DNA from 4 places in the Streptomyces sp. NPDC002784 genome. Region 2 is predicted to be linked to each of the others. Evidence: riboswitches for the same ligand, from Rfam matches in the RefSeq annotation. Region 2 holds a riboswitch; each other region holds the start of a gene.
What was found. A riboswitch is a leader RNA that binds a small molecule or an ion and turns the genes downstream of it on or off. The one in region 2 is predicted to bind cyclic di-AMP.
Positions count from the first base shown of each region.

Region 1: another riboswitch for cyclic di-AMP. It lies ahead of ACWD1Z_RS02840 (NlpC/P60 family protein); the one in region 2 lies ahead of ACWD1Z_RS09260 (C40 family peptidase).
Region 3: another riboswitch for cyclic di-AMP. It lies ahead of ACWD1Z_RS30295 (M23 family metallopeptidase); the one in region 2 lies ahead of ACWD1Z_RS09260 (C40 family peptidase).
Region 4: another riboswitch for cyclic di-AMP. It lies ahead of ACWD1Z_RS11905 (transglycosylase family protein); the one in region 2 lies ahead of ACWD1Z_RS09260 (C40 family peptidase).

Region 1 is NZ_JBSFVD010000001.1:628,887-633,588, forward strand. Features, by position in the region: gene pcrA (DNA helicase PcrA) at 1-2,296, opposite strand, end outside; cyclic di-AMP (ydaO/yuaA leader) riboswitch at 2,648-2,801, shown strand; gene ACWD1Z_RS02840 (NlpC/P60 family protein) at 2,809-3,999, shown strand; gene ACWD1Z_RS02845 (tellurite resistance/C4-dicarboxylate transporter family protein) at 4,100-4,702, shown strand, end outside.
Region 2 is NZ_JBSFVD010000003.1:436,938-441,639, reverse strand. Features, by position in the region: gene ACWD1Z_RS09275 (DUF397 domain-containing protein) at 1-9, opposite strand, end outside; gene ACWD1Z_RS09270 (helix-turn-helix domain-containing protein) at 19-885, opposite strand; gene ACWD1Z_RS09265 (ATP-binding protein) at 1,098-1,556, shown strand; gene ACWD1Z_RS09260 (C40 family peptidase) at 1,683-2,156, opposite strand; cyclic di-AMP (ydaO/yuaA leader) riboswitch at 2,160-2,285, opposite strand; gene ACWD1Z_RS09255 (hypothetical protein) at 2,702-2,932, opposite strand; gene ACWD1Z_RS09250 (urease subunit gamma) at 3,091-3,393, shown strand; gene ACWD1Z_RS09245 (urease subunit beta) at 3,404-3,715, shown strand; gene ACWD1Z_RS09240 (urease subunit alpha) at 3,708-4,702, shown strand, end outside.
Region 3 is NZ_JBSFVD010000023.1:83,866-88,567, forward strand. Features, by position in the region: gene ACWD1Z_RS30280 (alginate lyase family protein) at 1-1,049, shown strand, start outside; tRNA gene ACWD1Z_RS30285 (tRNA-Met) at 1,100-1,173, shown strand; gene ACWD1Z_RS30290 (PP2C family protein-serine/threonine phosphatase) at 1,341-2,423, shown strand; cyclic di-AMP (ydaO/yuaA leader) riboswitch at 2,654-2,810, shown strand; gene ACWD1Z_RS30295 (M23 family metallopeptidase) at 2,822-3,850, shown strand; gene ACWD1Z_RS30300 (PrsW family glutamic-type intramembrane protease) at 3,947-4,702, opposite strand, start outside.
Region 4 is NZ_JBSFVD010000004.1:427,062-431,763, forward strand. Features, by position in the region: gene ACWD1Z_RS11895 (cytochrome P450 family protein) at 1-680, shown strand, start outside; gene ACWD1Z_RS11900 (transglycosylase family protein) at 863-1,852, shown strand; cyclic di-AMP (ydaO/yuaA leader) riboswitch at 2,029-2,207, shown strand; gene ACWD1Z_RS11905 (transglycosylase family protein) at 2,212-2,916, shown strand; gene eno (phosphopyruvate hydratase) at 3,217-4,497, shown strand; gene ACWD1Z_RS11915 (FtsB family cell division protein) at 4,593-4,702, shown strand, end outside.

The DNA.
Region 1 (4,702 bases), on a different contig from region 2:
CGAAGCCGGACGCGCCGGAGGCCGAGGAACGCGACCGGGACGACGACAGCGAGGCCGCCACACCCGACGCGGGCCCCGAGGACACCGGCGAGGTGGCACCGGTGCGCTTCCAGTCGACGTGCTGCGTCGGAATCTCCTCCAGGAAGCGGGAGGGCGGGTTGTACGAGGGCTGCCCCCACGCGCTGCGCATCGACGAGCGGGTCAGGTACAGCCTCTCCCGCGCGCGCGTGATGCCGACGTAGGCCAGGCGCCGCTCCTCCTCCAGCTCCTTGGTCTGGCCGAGGGCCCGCATGTGCGGGAAGACGCCGTCCTCCATGCCGGTGAGGAAGACGACCGGGAACTCCAGGCCCTTGGCGGTGTGCAGGGTCATCAGGGTGATGACGCCGGAGCCGTCCTCGTCCTCGTCGGGGATCTGGTCGGAGTCGGCGACGAGCGCGACCCGCTCCAGGAAGTCGGCGAGCGAGCCGGTCGCCTCGCCCTCGCCGGACTCCTGCTCGAACTCCAGGGCCACGGCGGCGAGTTCCTGGAGGTTCTCGATCCGGGTCTCGTCCTGCGGGTCGGTGGAGGCCTGCAACTCGGCGAGATAGCCGGTGCGTTCGAGCACCGCCTCCAGGACGGTCGCGGGCCCGGCGCCGGACTCGACGATCGTACGGAGCTCCTCCATCAGCGTGTTGAACCGCTTGACCGCGTTGGTGGAGCGCGCGGCCATGCCGTACGCCTCGTCCACGCGCTTGAGCGCCTGCGGGAAGCTGATCTTCTCGCGCTGGGAGAGGGCGTCGATCATCGCCTCGGCGCGGTCGCCGATGCCGCGCTTGGGGACGTTCAGGATGCGCCGCAGCGGGACCGAGTCCTCGGGGTTGGCGAGCACGCGCAGGTAGGCCAGGACGTCCCGGACCTCCTTGCGCTCGTAGAAGCGGACGCCGCCGACGACCTTGTAGGGCAGGCCGACGCGGATGAAGACCTCTTCGAAGACGCGGGACTGGGCGTTGGTGCGGTAGAAGACGGCGACGTCGCCGGCCTTCGCGTCGCCCGCGTCGGTGAGGCGGTCTATCTCGTCGGCGACGAACTGCGCCTCGTCGTGCTCGGTGTCGGCGACATAGCCGGTGATGCGCGCGCCCGCGCCCGCGTTGGTCCACAGATTCTTGGGGCGGCGGGATTCGTTGCGCTCGATGACGGCGTTGGCGGCGGTGAGGATCGTCTGGGTGGAGCGGTAGTTCTGCTCCAGCAGGATCGTCGTCGCGTCCGGGTAGTCCTCCTCGAACTGGAGGATGTTGCGGATGGTCGCGCCGCGGAAGGCGTAGATCGACTGGTCGGCGTCACCGACGACGCAGAGCTCGGCGGGCTTGAGGTCGTCCTCGGCGGGCGGTACGTCGACGGGGTGCTCGGCGGTGCCCACCAGCTCGCGCACGAGCGCGTACTGGGCGTGGTTGGTGTCCTGGTACTCGTCGACGAGGACGTGCCGGAAGCGGCGGCGGTAGTGCTCGGCGACGTCCGGGAAGGCGCGCAGCAGATGGACCGTCGTCATGATCAGGTCGTCGAAGTCCAGCGCGTTCGCCTCACGCAGGCGGGACTGGTAGAGCGCGTAGGCCTGGGCGAGGGTCTTCTCGAAGCCGTCGGATGCCTGGGCGGCGAAGTCCTCCTCGTCGATCAGCTCGTTCTTCAGGTTCGAGATCTTGGCGCTGAAGGACTTCGGCGGGAAGCGCTTGGGGTCGAGGTCCAGGTCACGGCAGACCAGGGCCATCAGGCGCTTGGAGTCGGCGGCGTCGTAGATCGAGAAGGAGGAGGTGAAGCCGAGCTTCTTCGACTCGCGCCGCAGGATCCGCACGCACGCGCTGTGGAAGGTCATCACCCACATCGCGTTGGCCCGCGGGCCGACGAGCTGCTCCACGCGCTCCTTCATCTCGCCCGCGGCCTTGTTGGTGAAGGTGATCGCGAGGATCTGCCCGGGGTGCACGTCCCGCGCGGCGAGCAGATGGGCGATGCGGTGGGTGAGCACGCGCGTCTTGCCGGAGCCCGCGCCGGCCACGATGAGCAGGGGGGTGCCGGAGTGCACGACGGCCGCGCGCTGGTTCTCGTTCAGCCCTTCGATGAGCGCGGCCGCGTCGAGGGCCGGGCGCGGGGCGCCGTCGCGGTAGTAGGCGTCCCGGTCCGGGGGCACGTCGAACTTCCCGCCGAACAGATCGTCCGGAACCGGCTCCGGAGCGTGATCGTCCTCGGGCGGCGGCGGGGGTTCCTCGGCATGGGCCCGAGGGGCCTGGAGGTCCGCCAGGAAGCTGTCGTCAAAGAGGCTGCTCATCGCTCTCCGAGTCTAGGGCTCCCCACTGACAGCCCGCCGCCGCCCTGAGAACATCCCCCGAATCGGCGGCCGGGGATCGTCGCGTCGCGCCCGCCGGGCAGGGGGCCTTCACCCCCGTACACCTGCGGCGGAGACCTTGGTCACAGCATCGGACGGGAACCGGTCGGCGGACAGGTCGCCGCAGACCCGTCCAGATCGATCAGGTCCCCCGACGCCGGGACCCAAGGTCACGAAAATGTATCGGGCATATCACCCATCAACCTTCACAGGCGCCACACGAGTTGGCTACCGTGCCGCACAGGCCGTACGACCCCCACCGGCGAACCTCGCCGGGCCGCGCGGCCTCCGCCGAGTCCGCTGCCGCCTGGCAGCCGAGCCGGGGACCCACCGAACATTGGGGTGAATCGACCCGACTCCCGTACGGGACACGGTCGTAGGGCAACCCTTCCTAACCACCCGCCCGAACCCGACAGCTAACCCGGTAGGCGGACCATTGGAAGGAGTCGCCTCCCTTGGCGTCGCACCGCAAGTCGCGTCCCGCGGGTACGCGCGTAGCAGGCATACGGACCCCCGCCCTTGCCACGGCCGCCCTCACCTCCGTGGCCCTGCTGTCCCAGACGGCCAACGCCAACCCGGCCACGGACGACAAGCCGAGCCTCGAAGAGGTCGAGAAGAAGGTCGACGACCTCTACCGGCAGGCGGAGACGGCGACCGAGAAGTACAACGCCGCCAAGGAGCGGACCACCAAGCAGCGCAAGCAGGTCGACACCCTCCTCGACGACGTCGCCGAGCGCACCCAGAAGCTCAACGACGCGCGGGAGGAGCTCGGGTCCTTCGCCGCCGCGCAGTACCGCACCGGCGCCTCCGTCCCCGACACCGCGACCTTCCTGCTCGCCGACACCCCGCAGGACTACTTCGACCAGACCCAGCTGATGAGCCGGATGACCGGCCGCCAGAAGGAAGCGGTCGACGACTACATCACCGAGCAGTCGGCGACGATGAAGAAGCGCAAGGAGGCCACCGAGAGCCTCCGGACGCTGAACGAGTCGCAGACCGATCTGAAGACCGCCAAGTCCACGGTCCAGAAGAAGCTCGCCGACGCGCGGGAGCTGCTGTCGCAGCTGACGGCGGAGGAGAAGGCGCGGCTCGCCGCGATCGAGCGCAAGCGCCAGGAGGAGGCCGCGCGCAAGGCCGCCGAGCTGGCCGATCAGCAGGCGGCGGAGGAACAGCGCCGCGATGAGGCCGCGAAGGCGGCGGCCCAGCAGCAGAGCGGCTCCTCCTCCGGTTCGACGGAGACCTCCACCGGCAGCACCGGGTCCGAGGCCACCGCGGACTCCTCCTACGCCACGAAGGCCGAGAAGGCGATCGCCTTCGCCCGCGCGCAGATCGGCAAGCCGTACGTCTGGGGCGCCACGGGTCCCGACTCCTACGACTGCTCGGGGCTGACCCAGGCCGCCTGGAACGCGGCGGGCATCTCCCTGCCGCGCACCACGTACGACCAGGTCGACGCCGGCACGACGGTCTCCCTCGCCAACGCCCTCCCCGGCGACCTCGTCTTCTTCTACGACGACGTCACCCACGTGGGCATCTACATCGGCAACGGCATGATGATCCATGCCCCGAAGCCCGGCACGTACGTCCGCGAGGAGTCGGTCTACTACGACGGCGAGGGCTCGATCCACAGCGTGGTCCGGCCGGCCTGATCCGACGCGGCACGCGCGCGGGGGTGATTCGGCGCCCCGTTTGCCCGCCCACGCGCGCGTGCCCCCTCGCCGGCCGCGCCGCGCTCCTTAGCATCGGCGCATGTCCGGCTCCCTTGTGCTCCGCTCACTCAGCGCCTGGTGGGCGCTGCGTCCTCCGGCGGCCGGGGCGGCGGTGATGGCGACCGGCATCGTGTCGGTCGGCCTGCACCTCACCGGGCACGAGGTCCTCTCCCTGATCGCCCTGGCGGTGGGCTGCACGGCCTGGCTGGGCCTGGCCGGGGACTTCGTCGTACGGCTGCTGCGGCAGCCGCGGCGCTGGCGGGAGGAGGCCGGCACCCCCGCCGCGCTCACCGCCGTCGCGGCGACGGCCGTGCTCGGCACCCGTTTCTCCGCCGAGGGATGGCAGGTCCTGGCCGGGGCCCTGCTGGCGGCGGCCGCCCTGCTGTGGGCGGGCCTGCTCGGTGTCGTCGTGCGCCACTGGCACCGCGGTATGCCCGGCGCGGTGTTCCTGGGCTGCGTGGCCACGCAGGGCCTCGCCGTACTCGGCGCCACCCTCGCCGCGGCGGAGTCGGCGGCCTGGCTCGCGCACGCGGCGCTGGTGCTGTTCTGGCTCGGTCTCGTCCTCTACGCCGTCGCCCTGGCCTGCTTCGATCCACACCAGGTGGTGAAGGGCGCCGGGGACCAGTGGGTGGCGGGCGGCGCG
Region 2 (4,702 bases):
TGCGGTCATGGTGCCTCCTTACGCGCCGTCAGCTAGCCCGGCGATGTAATCCAGCGATTCCTCGGGCGAAAGGGCGTGGATCTGAAGGGTGGTGAAGGCCTCCGTGTACGCCTGGAGGTCTTCTTTCCGTTCGAGGTAGAGGCTACTCGTCAAGTGGTCGAGAACAACCACGTCCAGATCAGAAGTGCGCGAAAATGAGAAAATAACGAAAGGCCCGGTGACTCCGATGTGCGCTCCGGCCGTGAACGGCAGCACCTGCAGCCGCACTTGTGGCAGGCGTCCCGCCTCCACCAGCTGCCACAGCTGCCGGGCCATCACCCCGGGCCCGCCGATCTCCCGGTGCAGCACCGCCTCGTCCAGCACCGCGCTCAGCTCCAGCGGCGGCTCCCCGCGCAGCACGTCCTGGCGGGCCAGCCGCACTTCGACCAGCGTGTCGAGGCGCTCGTCCGTCTCGTCCAGGCCGCCCACCGCGGCCCGGGTCACCTCCCGGGCGTACTCGGGCGTCTGGAGCAGCCCCGGCACCACGGAGGTCTCCAGCGTGCGCATCGCGCTCGCCTGGGACTCCAGGCTGATGAAGTCCCGGTAGGTCGGCGGCAGCACCCCGCGGTAGGCGTGCCACCAGTGGTGCCGGCCCGCGCCGTCGTCGGAGCCCGCCAATACCAGCAGCAACTCCCGTAGTTGGGAGTCGGCGACGGCGTAGGCGTCCAGCAGTAACCGCACATCGGCCGGTTTCACCCCGCTGGCCCCGGTCTCGATCCGGCTGACCTTCGACTGGTGCCAGCCCACCAGCCGCGCCGCCTCACCGCTGGTGAGCCCCGCACCGGCGCGCAACGCACGCAGTTCGGCGCCCAGCTTCCGGCGGCGTACCGCGGGACCGTGTTGCATGCGCTACTCCTTACTCCAACCGGGCCGCCCAAATACGCTCTCGCGTCGCAGAGTTCACCGCATCGAGCGACAGATATATGCATATCTTGGTGGATCGCCACCGTGACCGGCGCGGTAATGGCAGTCTGGCGAGGAAGCACCAGTCCGGGACCGTACTCGAACCATCCGCTCCGTGTCGGACTGCGGTCCCGTGGGAAAGGGACGACGCCGCCATGGCAGACCATCTGGAAGCATCCGTCACTCTGCCGAGCGATCCCGCCTCGGTCTCCGCGGCCCGCGGCTATGTGGTCAGCACGCTCGAGGAATGGGGACTGCCCGCAGGGACGGACGTGGCCGACACCATCCGGCTCATCGTCTCCGAACTCGCCACCAATGCCGTACAGCACACCCTCGGCCAGTCACCCACCTTCACGGTGGACCTTGAACTGAGCCACGACGAACACCTGCGCATCGGGGTCACCGACAGCCACCCGCGGTTCCCCAAACGACTGCCGGCCGCTGTCCAGCAGGACAACGGCCGCGGTCTGGTCATCATCCGCTGGCTGACCGCCGAGTGCGGCGGCCGACTCAGAGTCAGGCCGACCCGTGAGGGCGGCAAGACGGTCTCCATCGAACTTCCCTGGACCGTACCGGCCCGGCCGGTCACCACCGCCGGTCAGCAGGAGCCCTAGCGGGCGCCCCCGCGGGCGGTACGGCGCTGACCCGCCCCGGGAGCGGTCCGGCTCCGCGCAGCGGTCACTCGGGCACCCGTCAGGGCGGCGGCGTGTCAGGGGCGCCGCCGCCCTTCGGGCGGCCGGTCAGCTCACCCGGCCGTACCAGACGCTCTTGGTCCAGATCTTCTGCAGCCTCACCACATCCCCGGTCTTCGGGGCGTGCCAGAGCTTCCCCTTCCCGGCGTAGATGCCGACGTGGTAGACGTTCGACCCCGAGTGGAAGAACACGAGGTCGCCGGCCTTGCGGCTCTTGGCGGAGATGTGGCGCGTCTTGTTGTACTGCTGGGCCGCCGTACGAGGCAGCTTCTTGCCCGCCTTCTTGAACGAGTACAGCGTCAGCCCGGAGCAGTCGAAGCGGTACGGGCCCGTGGCGCCGTACTTGTACGGGGAGCCCTTCTTGGAGGCCGCGACCTGGAGTGCCTTCGTCGCCGGCGTGGCCGCAGCCGCTTCGGCGGAGAGGCCCGGGGCCACGATCGAACCGCCCACGGCGGCGATGGTCAGAGCCGAGGCCGTACCGGCTCGGGCCATGAGCGACGGGACACGATTGAGCGCAGTCATGCGCAACCCTTCGTCAGCCGCCTGTGAAGGATGACCTGTCGGATTCGGGCTGGCGAAGTTGCCCGGCCGCGATGCGGCTTCACCCCAAGGGCTGCTCGGCACGGACATCCGTGCCGGCGACCCGTCGTGCTCGGGTCCTCCACTCCTGCCGATCCACTCCTGTCGACCGGTCATCCGGGCGGCGGCAGGACTCGGCGTCCGCCCGGATCGCCCCGCCGTGGTGGCGGGGGCTTGTCGTCAGTCAGGGATCTTGGCTCACGGATGTCCGAAAATCCCAATGGAACCGGGGATTTGTGGCGTTACTCACCACTCACCCGTTCGGGTGGACACTGCTCCGTTCGAACCAGCGTCGAGGCTACGGAGGATGCCCGGACCAGCACCGGAACGTCTCTTTCGGGTGAGGGCCTAGCCTCGTTGCGCAACCCTGACGGGCCCACGGCAGGAGACACGGCTACGCCGAAAGGGGGTACCTCCTTTGGTCCGTTTCGACTCCGGTCCGGACGCCTCGGCGCCATCGCCGAATGGCCGGACCGGGCTCACCTGCGTCAACTCTCCGAGCGGGGCGGCAGCGTGAACCGAGCCGTGCGGCGCTCGCCGTCCAGCACCCGCGGTGCGCGCGCCAGCGTGGGGGCGTGCGCCTCGCTCTCGCCGCTCTCGCCCCGCTGATGCGTCGCCCTGGCGGCCAACGCCTGGACGGGGCCCGAACGCGCGTCAGTTCCCCGGCCCGGGCCGCCAGATCGCTCGCCGCCCTCCACCGGCTTCCGCCCGGCCGGCAGCTCCGGAGGCGGCGCTCTCGGACCCCCGACGGGTCACAGCTCGGTTAACGTGCCCGAAACCCGGTCCAACTAGCCTCCCTCCACGCCACCAGGCACTTTGCCCGTGGCTGCGGCAACCGGGCCCCGCACGGTCCGGAGCGAGGACTGTGAGGTGGGCTGTGCAACTGACCCCGCACGAGCAAGAGAGACTGCTGATCCATGTGGCGGCCGACGTGGCCGAGAAGCGCCGGGCCCGCGGGCTCAGGCTCAACCACCCCGAGGCGGTCGCCCTCATCACCTCGCACATCCTCGAAGGCGCGCGGGACGGCCGTACGGTCGCCGAGCTGATGGCCTCCGGACGCAAGCTGCTCACCCGGGACGACGTCATGGACGGCATCGCGGAGATGATCCACGACGTCCAGGTCGAGGCGACCTTCCCGGACGGCACCAAGCTCGTCACCGTCCACGAACCGATCGTCTGAGGGGGCTTCGATGATTCCCGGAGAGATCCTGTTCGCGGACGAGCCCGTCGTGTTCAACGAGGGCCGCGAGGTCACCCGGCTGACCGTGCTCAACGCCGCCGACCGGCCCGTCCAGGTCGGCTCCCACTACCACTTCGCCGAGGCCAACCCCGGCCTGGACTTCGACCGCGCCGCCGCCCGCGGCAAGCGCCTCAACGTCGCCGCCGGCACCGCCGTGCGCTTCGAGCCCGGCATCCCCGTCGACGTCGAACTCGTCCCGCTGGCCGGCGCCCGCGTCGTGCCCGGGCTGCGCGGGGAGACCGGAGGTGCCCTCGATGCCTGAGATCTCCCGGGCCGCGTACGCCGACCTGTTCGGCCCGACGACCGGCGACCGGATCCGGCTCGCCGACACCGATCTGCTGGTAGAGATCGAGGAGGACCGCTCCGGCGGCCCCGGACTCTCCGGTGACGAGGCGGTGTTCGGAGGCGGCAAGGTCATCCGTGAGTCCATGGGCCAGTCACGTGCCACGCGCGCGGAAGGCACCCCGGACACGGTGATCACCGGCGCGGTCGTGATCGACCACTGGGGGATCGTCAAGGCGGACGTCGGCATCCGCGACGGGCGGATCACCGGCCTCGGCAAGGCGGGCAACCCCGACACCATGGACGGGGTCCACCCCGACCTCGTCATCGGCCCCGAGACCGAGATCATCGCGGGCAACGGCCGGATCCTCACGGCCGGCGCCATCGACGCGCACGTCCACTTCATCTGCCCGCAGATCGCCGACGAGGCACTGGCGGCGGGGATCACCACGCTGATCGGCGGCGGCACCGGACCGGCCGAGGGCTCCAAGGCGACCACCGTGACGCCGGGGCCCTGGCATCTGGCGCGGATGCTGGAGGCGATGGAGCAGTACCCCCTCAACGTCGGCTTCCTCGGCAAGGGCAACACCGTCTCGCACGAGGCGATGCTGTCGCAGATCCGCGGCGGCGCGATGGGGCTGAAGCTGCACGAGGACTGGGGCTCCACGCCCGCCGTCATCGACGCCTCGCTGACCGTCGCCGACCGCACCGGCATCCAGGTCGCCATCCACACCGACACGTTGAACGAGGCCGGGTTCGTCGGTGACACCCTCGCCGCCATCGGCGGCCGGGGCATCCACGCCTACCACACCGAGGGCGCGGGCGGCGGGCACGCGCCGGACATCATGACCGTGGTCTCCGAGCCGCATGTGCTGCCCAGCTCCACCAACCCGACGCGGCCGTTCACCGTCAACACCGCCGAGGAACACCTCGACATGCTGATGGTGTGCCACCACCTGAACCCCGC
Region 3 (4,702 bases), on a different contig from region 2:
CGTCGCAGCTGGCCGCCGTACGCAAGAACGTCACCGCCGGGAAGCAGCCGTGGCTGAAGGCGTACCTCGCGATGCGGGACAGCAAGTACGGCGCCTACAAGTACCGGGCCGAGCCGCGGGAGGACGTGCACTGTCCCGCCGGGAGCAAGGCCGGGCGCGGGTGCGTGCAGGAGCGCGAGGACGCCATCGCCGCCTACACGCAGGCGCTGCTGTTCACGGTGACCGGCAAGCGGCAGCACGTCGTGAAGGCCAGGGAGATCATGGACGCCTGGTCGGCGCGGCTGAAGCGGCACAGCGGGCAGAACGCCGGGCTGCAGGCCGGCTGGGCGGGGTCCACCTGGGCGCGGGCCGCCGAGATCGTCCGGCACAGCGACGGCGCGGGCTGGCCCGAGGACCGGGTACGCCGCTTCGAGGCGATGCTCCGCACCGCCCACCTGCCGCACGTCACCCGGAAGGCCCCGGACACCAACGGCAACTGGGACCTCATCACCACTGACGCCGCCATCGGCATCGCCGTCTTCCTCGACGACCACCAGACCTTCGACCACGCCCTCGCCCGCTTCCGCGACCGCGTGCCCGCCTACTTCTACCTGGAGAAGGACGGCCCCCTGCCGCTCACCCCGGCGGGGTCGAGCATGAACACCCCGCAGCGGCTGGCGGCGTACTGGTTCCGGCAGACGGAGTACAAGGACGGCGTCACCCAGGAGAGCTGCCGCAACTTCCAGCACGTCGGCTACTCCGTCGCCGCCACCGCGCACATCGCCGAGACCGCCCGGCACCAGGGCGTCGACCTGTACGGCGAGGCCGAGGACCGGCTCACGGCCGCGCTCGAACTGCACGCCCGCCACCAGCTGGGCGAGCCCGCGCCGGCCTGGCTGTGCGGCGGCAGGGTCGAGCGGAACATGGGGCCCGACCTGGAGGTCGCGGTCAACCGGGGCCTCGGCGGCTCCGCGGCCCGCGCGCTCGCCGAGAAGACCCGCCCGGCCGGCACCGACGATCTCTTCGTGGCCTGGGAGACGCTCACCCACGCGGGCAATCCCGGGGCGTGAACAAACGCGTGCGCAAGGGGCCCGCGGATGGCGTACACTGATGTCAACGACGCGGGGTGGAGCAGCTCGGTAGCTCGCTGGGCTCATAACCCAGAGGTCGCAGGTTCAAATCCTGTCCCCGCTACTGAAGGCCCAGGGCCGGAACCAATGGTTCCGGCCCTGGGTGTTTTCCGGCAGGTGCGTTCTCCCCGCCTCATCCACTCGGCCCACACCGTTCGCCGCCCGCCCCCGCTCCGGGAAACCTGGAGGGACGGCGGACGTGGCGGGAGGCGGGCAGTGCGGGCTTCAGGCGTGGACGGGACCCGGCACCCGTCGTCCGCAGGCACCTTCGTACGGCTGCTCCCGCTGCTGCTGATCGCGGGCGGTGTCCTCTACGACTTCGTCACCCCCCGGGGCTTCACCGCGATCCCCTTCTTCACCGCCGCCCCGCTGGTGGCCGCCCCGTTCTACGCGCTCAGCGGCACGGTCGCCGTCGGGGCCGCGTCCCTGATCGCCGCCTACGCCGTCCACATCCGGCTGGGCTTCGACATGGACCCGGACACGGTCACCGAGGTGGTCACCGTGGTCACCGTCGCCGTCCTGGCCGTCGTCCTCAACCGTGTCGTGCGCCGCGGCGACGTGCGGCTCGCCAACCAGCGCGAGATCGCCGTGGCCACCCAGCGCGCCGTACTGCCCGAACCCCTGGACCGGATCGGCGGCTACGACATCGCCGCCCGCTACGAGGCCGCGCAGGCCGACGCCTACATCGGCGGCGATCTGTACGCGGTGCAGGACAGCGCGTACGGCGTACGGGTCGTCGTCGGCGATGTGCGCGGCAAGGGGATGGGGGCCGTCGCCGCCGTCGCCGTCGTCATCGGGGCGTTCCGGGAGGCCGCCGAGCAGGAACCGAGCCTGGAGGCGGTCGCACGGCGGCTGGAGTGGGCGCTGGCCCGGGAGGGCGCGCGGCGCGACGGGATCGACGCCGTCGAGGGGTTCACGACCGCCGTGCTCGCCGAACTCCCGCACGGCGAGGGGCCCGTGCGCGTCGTCAACCGCGGCCACCCACCCCCGCTGCTGCTCCACCCCGACGGCACCGTGCGCCCGCTGCGCGCCCGTGAGCCCGCCCTCCCGCTGGGCATGAGCGACCTCGGCGACTGGCCCGACCGCGCCGACGAGACGCCCTTCCCGCCCGGCACCACCCTGCTCCTGCACACCGACGGCCTCTCCGAGGCCCGCGACGCGCAGGGCGTCTTCTTCGACCCCGAACGACGGCTGACCGGGCGCGTCTTCCGCGATCCCGGTGCTCTGATCCACACCCTCGCCGAGGAGGTGCGGGTGCACTGCGGAGGGGGGATGGCGGACGACATGGCGCTGCTCGCGGTGCGCAGACCCTGATCGTCACCGGGGGTGATCGGATGACAGCCCTCCGCATAACAACTGACACACCGTCAATACGTGTGTGACGCATGAGGCTTGGGCAACTCGCCCGATTTGGCGCCGTAGTGACCTGAAAGTCCAGGCCGGAGCCGTTAACGATCAAGAGGAACAGCTTGGAATCCGCGCCCCGTGTCTATTAACGTTCGATAACGCAGCGCGGTCGTCCCAGCCGTCACAAGAGGCGGCTCCGTGCGCACGCGCCGAATCCCGTAAGGGAACCGGGGAACCACTCATTGGGGTGAATCGGGCGTAATCAGCCGCGCAGAAACGGCAGATATACGCGCGTAGGAGACCTTCCTGCTCCGAACCCGTCAGCTAACCCGGTAGGCGAGAAGGAAGGAAAGGAGCACGCCCACGTGGCGTCAAACCGGCCTGCCCCCGAGGCCCCGTTCGTGCCGAGCCAGCGCAGTGACGAGGCCTTCTCCTACGGCAGCCACCGCACCGACGAGGGCCCCTGGGAGGAATGGAACCCCACCGCGGAAACCATTCGCCCGGTACGCGGCCGGCACCGCGTCGCCAAGCAGCGCGGCGGCGGACTCGCCCGTAGCTCCACGGTGCTCGGCGTCGGTGTCATAGCCGCCGTCGGCGCGGGCGGCATGGCCAGCGCCCAGTCCGGCAAGCCGCCGGTCGCGATCACCATGCCCGACCTGCCGCTGATCTCCGACGACTCGGCGGAGCCGGCCCCCGAGACCTCGGCCACCCCGCTCAGCACCGTCGGCATGACCACCACGGACACCGAGCAGGGTGCCGCGGACGCCGGTGAGGCGCTGCGCGCCCGGATCATGGCCCAGGCCGAGCAGCAGCAGGAGCAGGTCGACACCAAGGCCGCCGAGGCCGCCGCCGCTGCCGCCGAGAAGGCCGCCGCGGAAGCCCTGGCCGAGGCCGAGAAGGAAGCGAAGGCCAAGGCCGCCGCCGCCAAGGCCAAGGCCGAGGAGGAGGCCCGCGAGAAGGCCGAGGCCGAGCGCCTGGCCGCCCTCGCCAAGCAGTTCGCGCTGCCGACCTCCTCGTACACCATCACCTCGACCTACGGTCAGGCCGGCGCGCTGTGGTCCTCCGGGTACCACACCGGCGCCGACTTCGCCGCTCCCACGGGCACGCTGATCAAGGCGGTGCACACCGGCACGATCACCTACGCCGGGTACGACGGCTCCTACGGCTACAAGACCGTGCTCACCCTGGAGGACGGCACCGAGATCTGGTACGCCCACCAGTCCTCGATCAGCGTCAGCGTCGGGCAGAAGGTCACCACGGGCGACGTCATCGGCCGCGTGGGCGCGACCGGCAACGTCACCGGTGCCCACCTCCACATGGAGGTCCACCCCGAGGGTTCCTCCTCCGGCATCGACCCGCTCGCCTGGCTGCGCAGCAAGGGCCTCAACCCCTGACCCAGCCCTCGCCAGAACCCCGGCGGTCCTGACGACGTCCCCCCGACGTCAGGGCTGCCGGTTTTTGGTGTCCGCGGTTCCTACGACAGCGGCCCCTTACGACCGGTACGGGTTGTAGGCGGGGTACGGGCCCGTCGGGTACGCCGGATAGGGCTGGTACGTCGGCTGCGCCGGGTAGCCGTAGACGCCGTACATCGGCCAGGGCGCCGCCACCACCGGCACCGGCGGGGCGATGGCGCGGGCCGCGTGGTCCAGGGCCGGGCGGGCGACCTTCCGGCGGCGCCACAGCTCCCGCAGCAGCTCCTGCTCCCGTAGGACGAAGTCGGCACCCGCGCGGCCCCGGCGCCCCCGGTGGCGCAGGAACGCCAGCGAGGTCGCGTACGCCTCGTAGCGCGCCACCTCCCGTGCCGCCTGCCTCCCGGCGCGGCGGCGGGCGTACTGCCGGGCCAGGCGCCGGGCCCGCATGGAGGCGAGCGCGAAGGGCTCGCCCGGGGTGAGCCAGCCGGCGACGGCGTAGGCGGGCAGTTCCTCCCGCACGGTGCGCAGCTCGCGCTGCCGGGTCCAGATCACCAGCCAGGTCAGCAGCCCGAACGCCGGGACCATGATCGCCCCGTACACGGCGAAGAAGCCGTACGGGCCGAAGACCGAGGAGCCGTTCCACATCGCGTGCAGGCCCATCGCGAGCAGCAGCCCCGTCAGCGGCAGCAGGGCCCGCAGCCGGCGCCGGCGCTCGCCCGAGAGCGCGGCGATGCCGAAGCCGATGCCGGTGAGGACGGTGAAGAGGGGGTGCGCGAAGGGCGACATCACGATGCGCACGAAGAAGGTCGCCGCCGTCACGGAGGCGATGCCGCT
Region 4 (4,702 bases), on a different contig from region 2:
TGCGCGGTTACCTCGCCGACCTCATCCACCGCAAGCGCGCGGCCCTGCCCGACACCCCCGCGCCCGGCGAGGACCTCATCTCCGGACTCATCCGCGCCTCCGACCACGGCGAGCACCTCACCGAGAACGAGGCCGCCGCCATGGCCTTCATCCTTCTCTTCGCGGGCTTCGAGACCACGGTCAACCTGATCGGCAACGGCACCTTCGCCCTGCTGACCCACCCCGACCAGCGGGCCCGCCTCCAGCATTCCCTCGCCGCGCGGGAGACGGCCCTCCTCGAAACCGGCGTGGAGGAACTCCTCCGCTACGACGGCCCCGTGGAACTCGCCACCTGGCGCTTCGCCACGCAGCCCCTCACCGTCGGCGGCCAGCACATCGCCCCCGGCGACCCGGTCCTCGTCGTGCTCGCCGCCGCCGACCGGGACCCGGAGCGGTTCGCCGACCCCGACACGCTCGACCTCTCCCGCCGCGACAACCAGCACCTCGGCTACGGCCACGGCATCCACTACTGCCTCGGCGCCCCGCTCGCCCGCCTGGAGGGCCAGACCGCACTGGCCACCCTCCTGCGCCGCCTCCCGGACCTCCGGCTCGCGGTGGAACCGGACGAGCTGCGCTGGCGCGGGGGCCTCATCATGCGCGGACTGCGCACGCTCCCGGTCGAGTTCACCCCGAGCGGCTGAGCCCGCACGCCTCGACGGACCGTCAGGTCAAACGTGACACACCCTCAAGTCTGTGATCTTCACGTGATCTGCGCGGCATGAACTTGTGACAAGTGATCGTCTGCCGATACGTTCACTCGTCAGCGCGGCGCCTCGCCTCACCGGCGCCGCGCCGGTCCCCGCTGTCTTCGAAAGGCCCCCGCATGCTCTCCGGGAACGGTCGTCACCGTCGCCCCCGCCAGGCCCCGGCTCTCCTCGTCGCGGCCGGAGTGACCGGCTCCGCCATCGCCATCCCGCTCCTCGGCACCTCCGGCGCCAGCGCGGCCGAGGGCACCACCTGGGACCGGGTCGCGGAGTGCGAGAGCGGTGCCTCCTGGAGCGAGGACAGCGGCAACGGCTACTACGGCGGCCTCCAGATCACCCAGGAGAACTGGGAGCGGTACGGCGGCACGCGGTACGCCGCCTCCGCGGACCAGGCCAGCCGCTCCCAGCAGATAGCGGTCGCCGAGCGCATCCTCGCCGACCAGGGCCTCGCCGCCTGGCCGACCTGCGGCCCGCTCTCCGGTCTCGACACCGAGTCGGGTTCGGTCGACATCGACACCGGCGTCGCGGAGGATGAGTCCGCTTCGCCCGAATCGTCGGAGTCCGCCAACTCCTCCGGCTCATCTGGTTCGTCCGGTCTGCTCGACTCGCTCGACGGTGACTCCTCCGAGTCGGAGCCCAGCTCCTCCCCGTCGACCGAGGCCGCGGACAACTCGGCCAAGTCGGACAAGTCATCCGAATCCACTGAGTCCGTCGAGTCCGTTGAGCCGTCACGGTCCTCCGAGGGCGCCCCCTCCATGGGGGCCGGCAGTGAGTCCTCGGCCACTTCCGGGCGGGACAACCCGGACAACTCCGGCCAGATCGAGGGTGATTCCGCCCTCACCGACACCGGCTCCAGCGGCACCGGCCGCCACCGCGGCGAACCCGCCGACGAGAGCGCCGGCCGCGGCGGCGAAGAAGGCGCGTCGGACGGCTCGTACGTCGTCCGGGCCGGTGACAGTCTCGTCGGCATCGCCGACTCCCTTGACGTGAACGGCGGATGGCGTGGGCTCTACGCCGCCAACAAGGAGACCGTCGGCACCGATCCGGACCTCATCATCCCCGGTCAGACCCTTGAAGTAGGGGTCGAACCGGGCGAAAAGCAGCGGTAGTTCACGTCACGCTTCGCGCTGAATGTCCGGTTTGGCGAAAGTGTGGGATGAGTCTCAGAAGCCCTGATCGTCTTTGAAATTCGGCGGATCGCGTGTCTACCGTCGGGACCGCTCGCCAACACGAGCCCCGGCTGCCGCAACGCCGAATCCTGCCAGCGGCCGTACGGGAACAGTCGTCGCGTCATGCGCCGTAGGCAGGAGCGGGGGACCCAAGGTAGGCGCCGGGTCCGGCAGTCGAGGCGACTCGACACCGGAACCGGCTCGGGGTGAAGCCGCGCACCGCAAGGTGCGTGGCCGGGCAACTCAACCGGCCCGAACCCGACAGCTCACCTCGCAGGCGTCGGTGAGGGGATCGATCCATGCTGTTTTCCGGCAAGGGCAAGCACCGTCGTCCGTCCAAGGCCACTCGCGCCATCGCCATCGCCGGCGTCACCGGCGCCGCCGTCGCCGCTCCGCTGATGGCGGCCGGCAACGCCTCCGCCGCCACCGCCTCCGAGTGGGACGCCGTCGCCCAGTGCGAGTCCGGCGGCAACTGGTCCATCAACACCGGCAACGGCTACTACGGCGGCCTGCAGTTCTCGGCCTCCACCTGGGCCGCGTACGGTGGCACCCAGTACGCCTCCACCGCCGACCAGGCCAGCAAGGCCCAGCAGATCGAGATCGCCGAGAAGGTGCTCGCCGGTCAGGGCAAGGGCGCCTGGCCGCACTGCGGCACGGGCCTGTCGAGCGCCGCCTACACCGGCGGCTCCGGCACCGGCACCGGCTCCAGCACCGGCTCCTCCTCCGAGGGCGGCACCGAGACCTCCACCCGCTCGACCGAGGAGCAGTCCGCCTCGCGTTCGACCGAGCGTCCGGCGCAGAAGCAGAAGACCGTCACCACCCCGACCGGCAAGAAGGTCAAGAAGGGCGACGGCGAGTACAAGGTCACCACGGGCGACACCCTCAGCACCATCGCCGAGGAGCACGACGTCAAGGGCGGCTGGGAGAAGCTCTTCAAGCTGAACAAGGACATCGTGGCGGATGCCGACCTGATCTACCCCGGTCAGCAGCTGCACCTCAAGTAGTCCCGTAGCCGAACCACAGCGCGCTCATAGACGCCTGGTTCACACTGAAGACCTCGTGCGGGCCACCCCCGTCCCCACGGGCACCCCGCTCCGGTGCGTGTTCCCCCGTACGCACCGGAGCGGGGTTTTCTTTTCCGGTATGTCACCGTCCCTTTGTTCCGCTGCCGAACAATGGGTACCGTCTGTCCTTGTCCACGGGACGGTCGGTCGGCTGGCCTATGTCCCGCAGGCGGATAGGCTCTAGCCGCAAGGCTCACGTGCCCCGCACTTCCAGCGTCACATCCCAAGAAGGAGATGCTCGTGCCGTCCATCGACGTCGTCGTAGCCCGGGAAATCCTGGACTCCCGAGGCAACCCCACGGTCGAGGTCGAGGTCGGCCTCGACGACGGCAGCACGGGTCGTGCCGCCGTTCCGTCCGGCGCTTCCACCGGCGCCTTCGAGGCCATCGAGCTCCGCGACGGTGACCCCAACCGCTACCACGGCAAGGGTGTCGAGAAGGCCGTCCTCGCCGTCATCGAGCAGATCGGCCCCGAGCTGGTCGGCTACGACGCCACCGAGCAGCGCCTGATCGACCAGGCGATGTTCGACCTGGACGCCACCGACAACAAGGGCTCCCTCGGCGCCAACGCCATTCTCGGCGTCTCGCTCGCCGTCGCCCACGCCGCCTCCGAGGCCAGCGACCTGCCGCTGTTCCGCTACCTGGGCGGCCCGAACGCGCACCTGCTGCCGGTGCCGATGATGAACATCCTGAACGGCGGCTCGCACGCCGACTCCAACGTGGACATCCAGGAGTTCATGATCGCCCCGATCGGCGCGGAGTCCTTCTCCGAGGCGCTGCGCTGGGGCACCGAGGTCTACCACACCCTCAAGAAGGTGCTGAAGAGCAAGGGCCTGGCCACCGGCCTCGGCGACGAGGGCGGCTTCGCCCCGAACCTCGGCTCCAACCGCGAGGCCCTCGACCTCATCCTCGAGGCGGTCAAGGAAGCCGGCTACACCCCCGGCGAGCAGATCGCCCTCGCGCTCGACGTCGCCGCCTCCGAGTTCTACAAGGACGGCGTCTACACCTTCGAGGGCAAGGCGCGCTCCGCCGCCGAGATGACCGAGTACTACGCCGAGCTGGTCGAGGCGTACCCGCTGGTCTCCATCGAGGACCCGCTGTTCGAGGACGACTGGCAGGGCTGGCAGACCATCACCGAGAAGCTCGGTGACAAGGTCCAGCTCGTCGGCGACGACCTGTTCGTCACCAACCCGGAGCGCCTGGCCCGCGGCATCGAGGAGGGCGCCGCCAACGCGCTGCTCGTGAAGGTGAACCAGATCGGTTCGCTGACCGAGACCCTGGACGCCGTGGAGCTCGCCCAGCGCAGCGGCTTCAAGTGCATGATGTCCCACCGCTCCGGCGAGACCGAGGACGTCACCATCGCCGACCTCGCCGTCGCCACCAACTGCGGCCAGATCAAGACCGGCGCCCCGGCCCGCTCCGAGCGCGTCGCCAAGTACAACCAGCTGCTGCGCATCGAGGAGATCCTCGACGACGCCGCGGTGTACGCCGGTCGCTCGGCTTTCCCCCGCTTCAAGGGCTGAGGCTGCTGACGGCATAGCCAGTCGTACGTACGTCCCCGTACTCGGTCCCGTACCGTGTGCGGGGACGTACGCGCGTGTGTGAACGGGAGTGAGAGATGGCCGTCAAGGACCGGGACCGTTTCTCCACCGCGACCAGGATCCGGTTGCTCGGGGAGCAGACGGCGGCCCGTGTCTACCGCTCGCAGACCAAGCGGCAGGCCCGCCG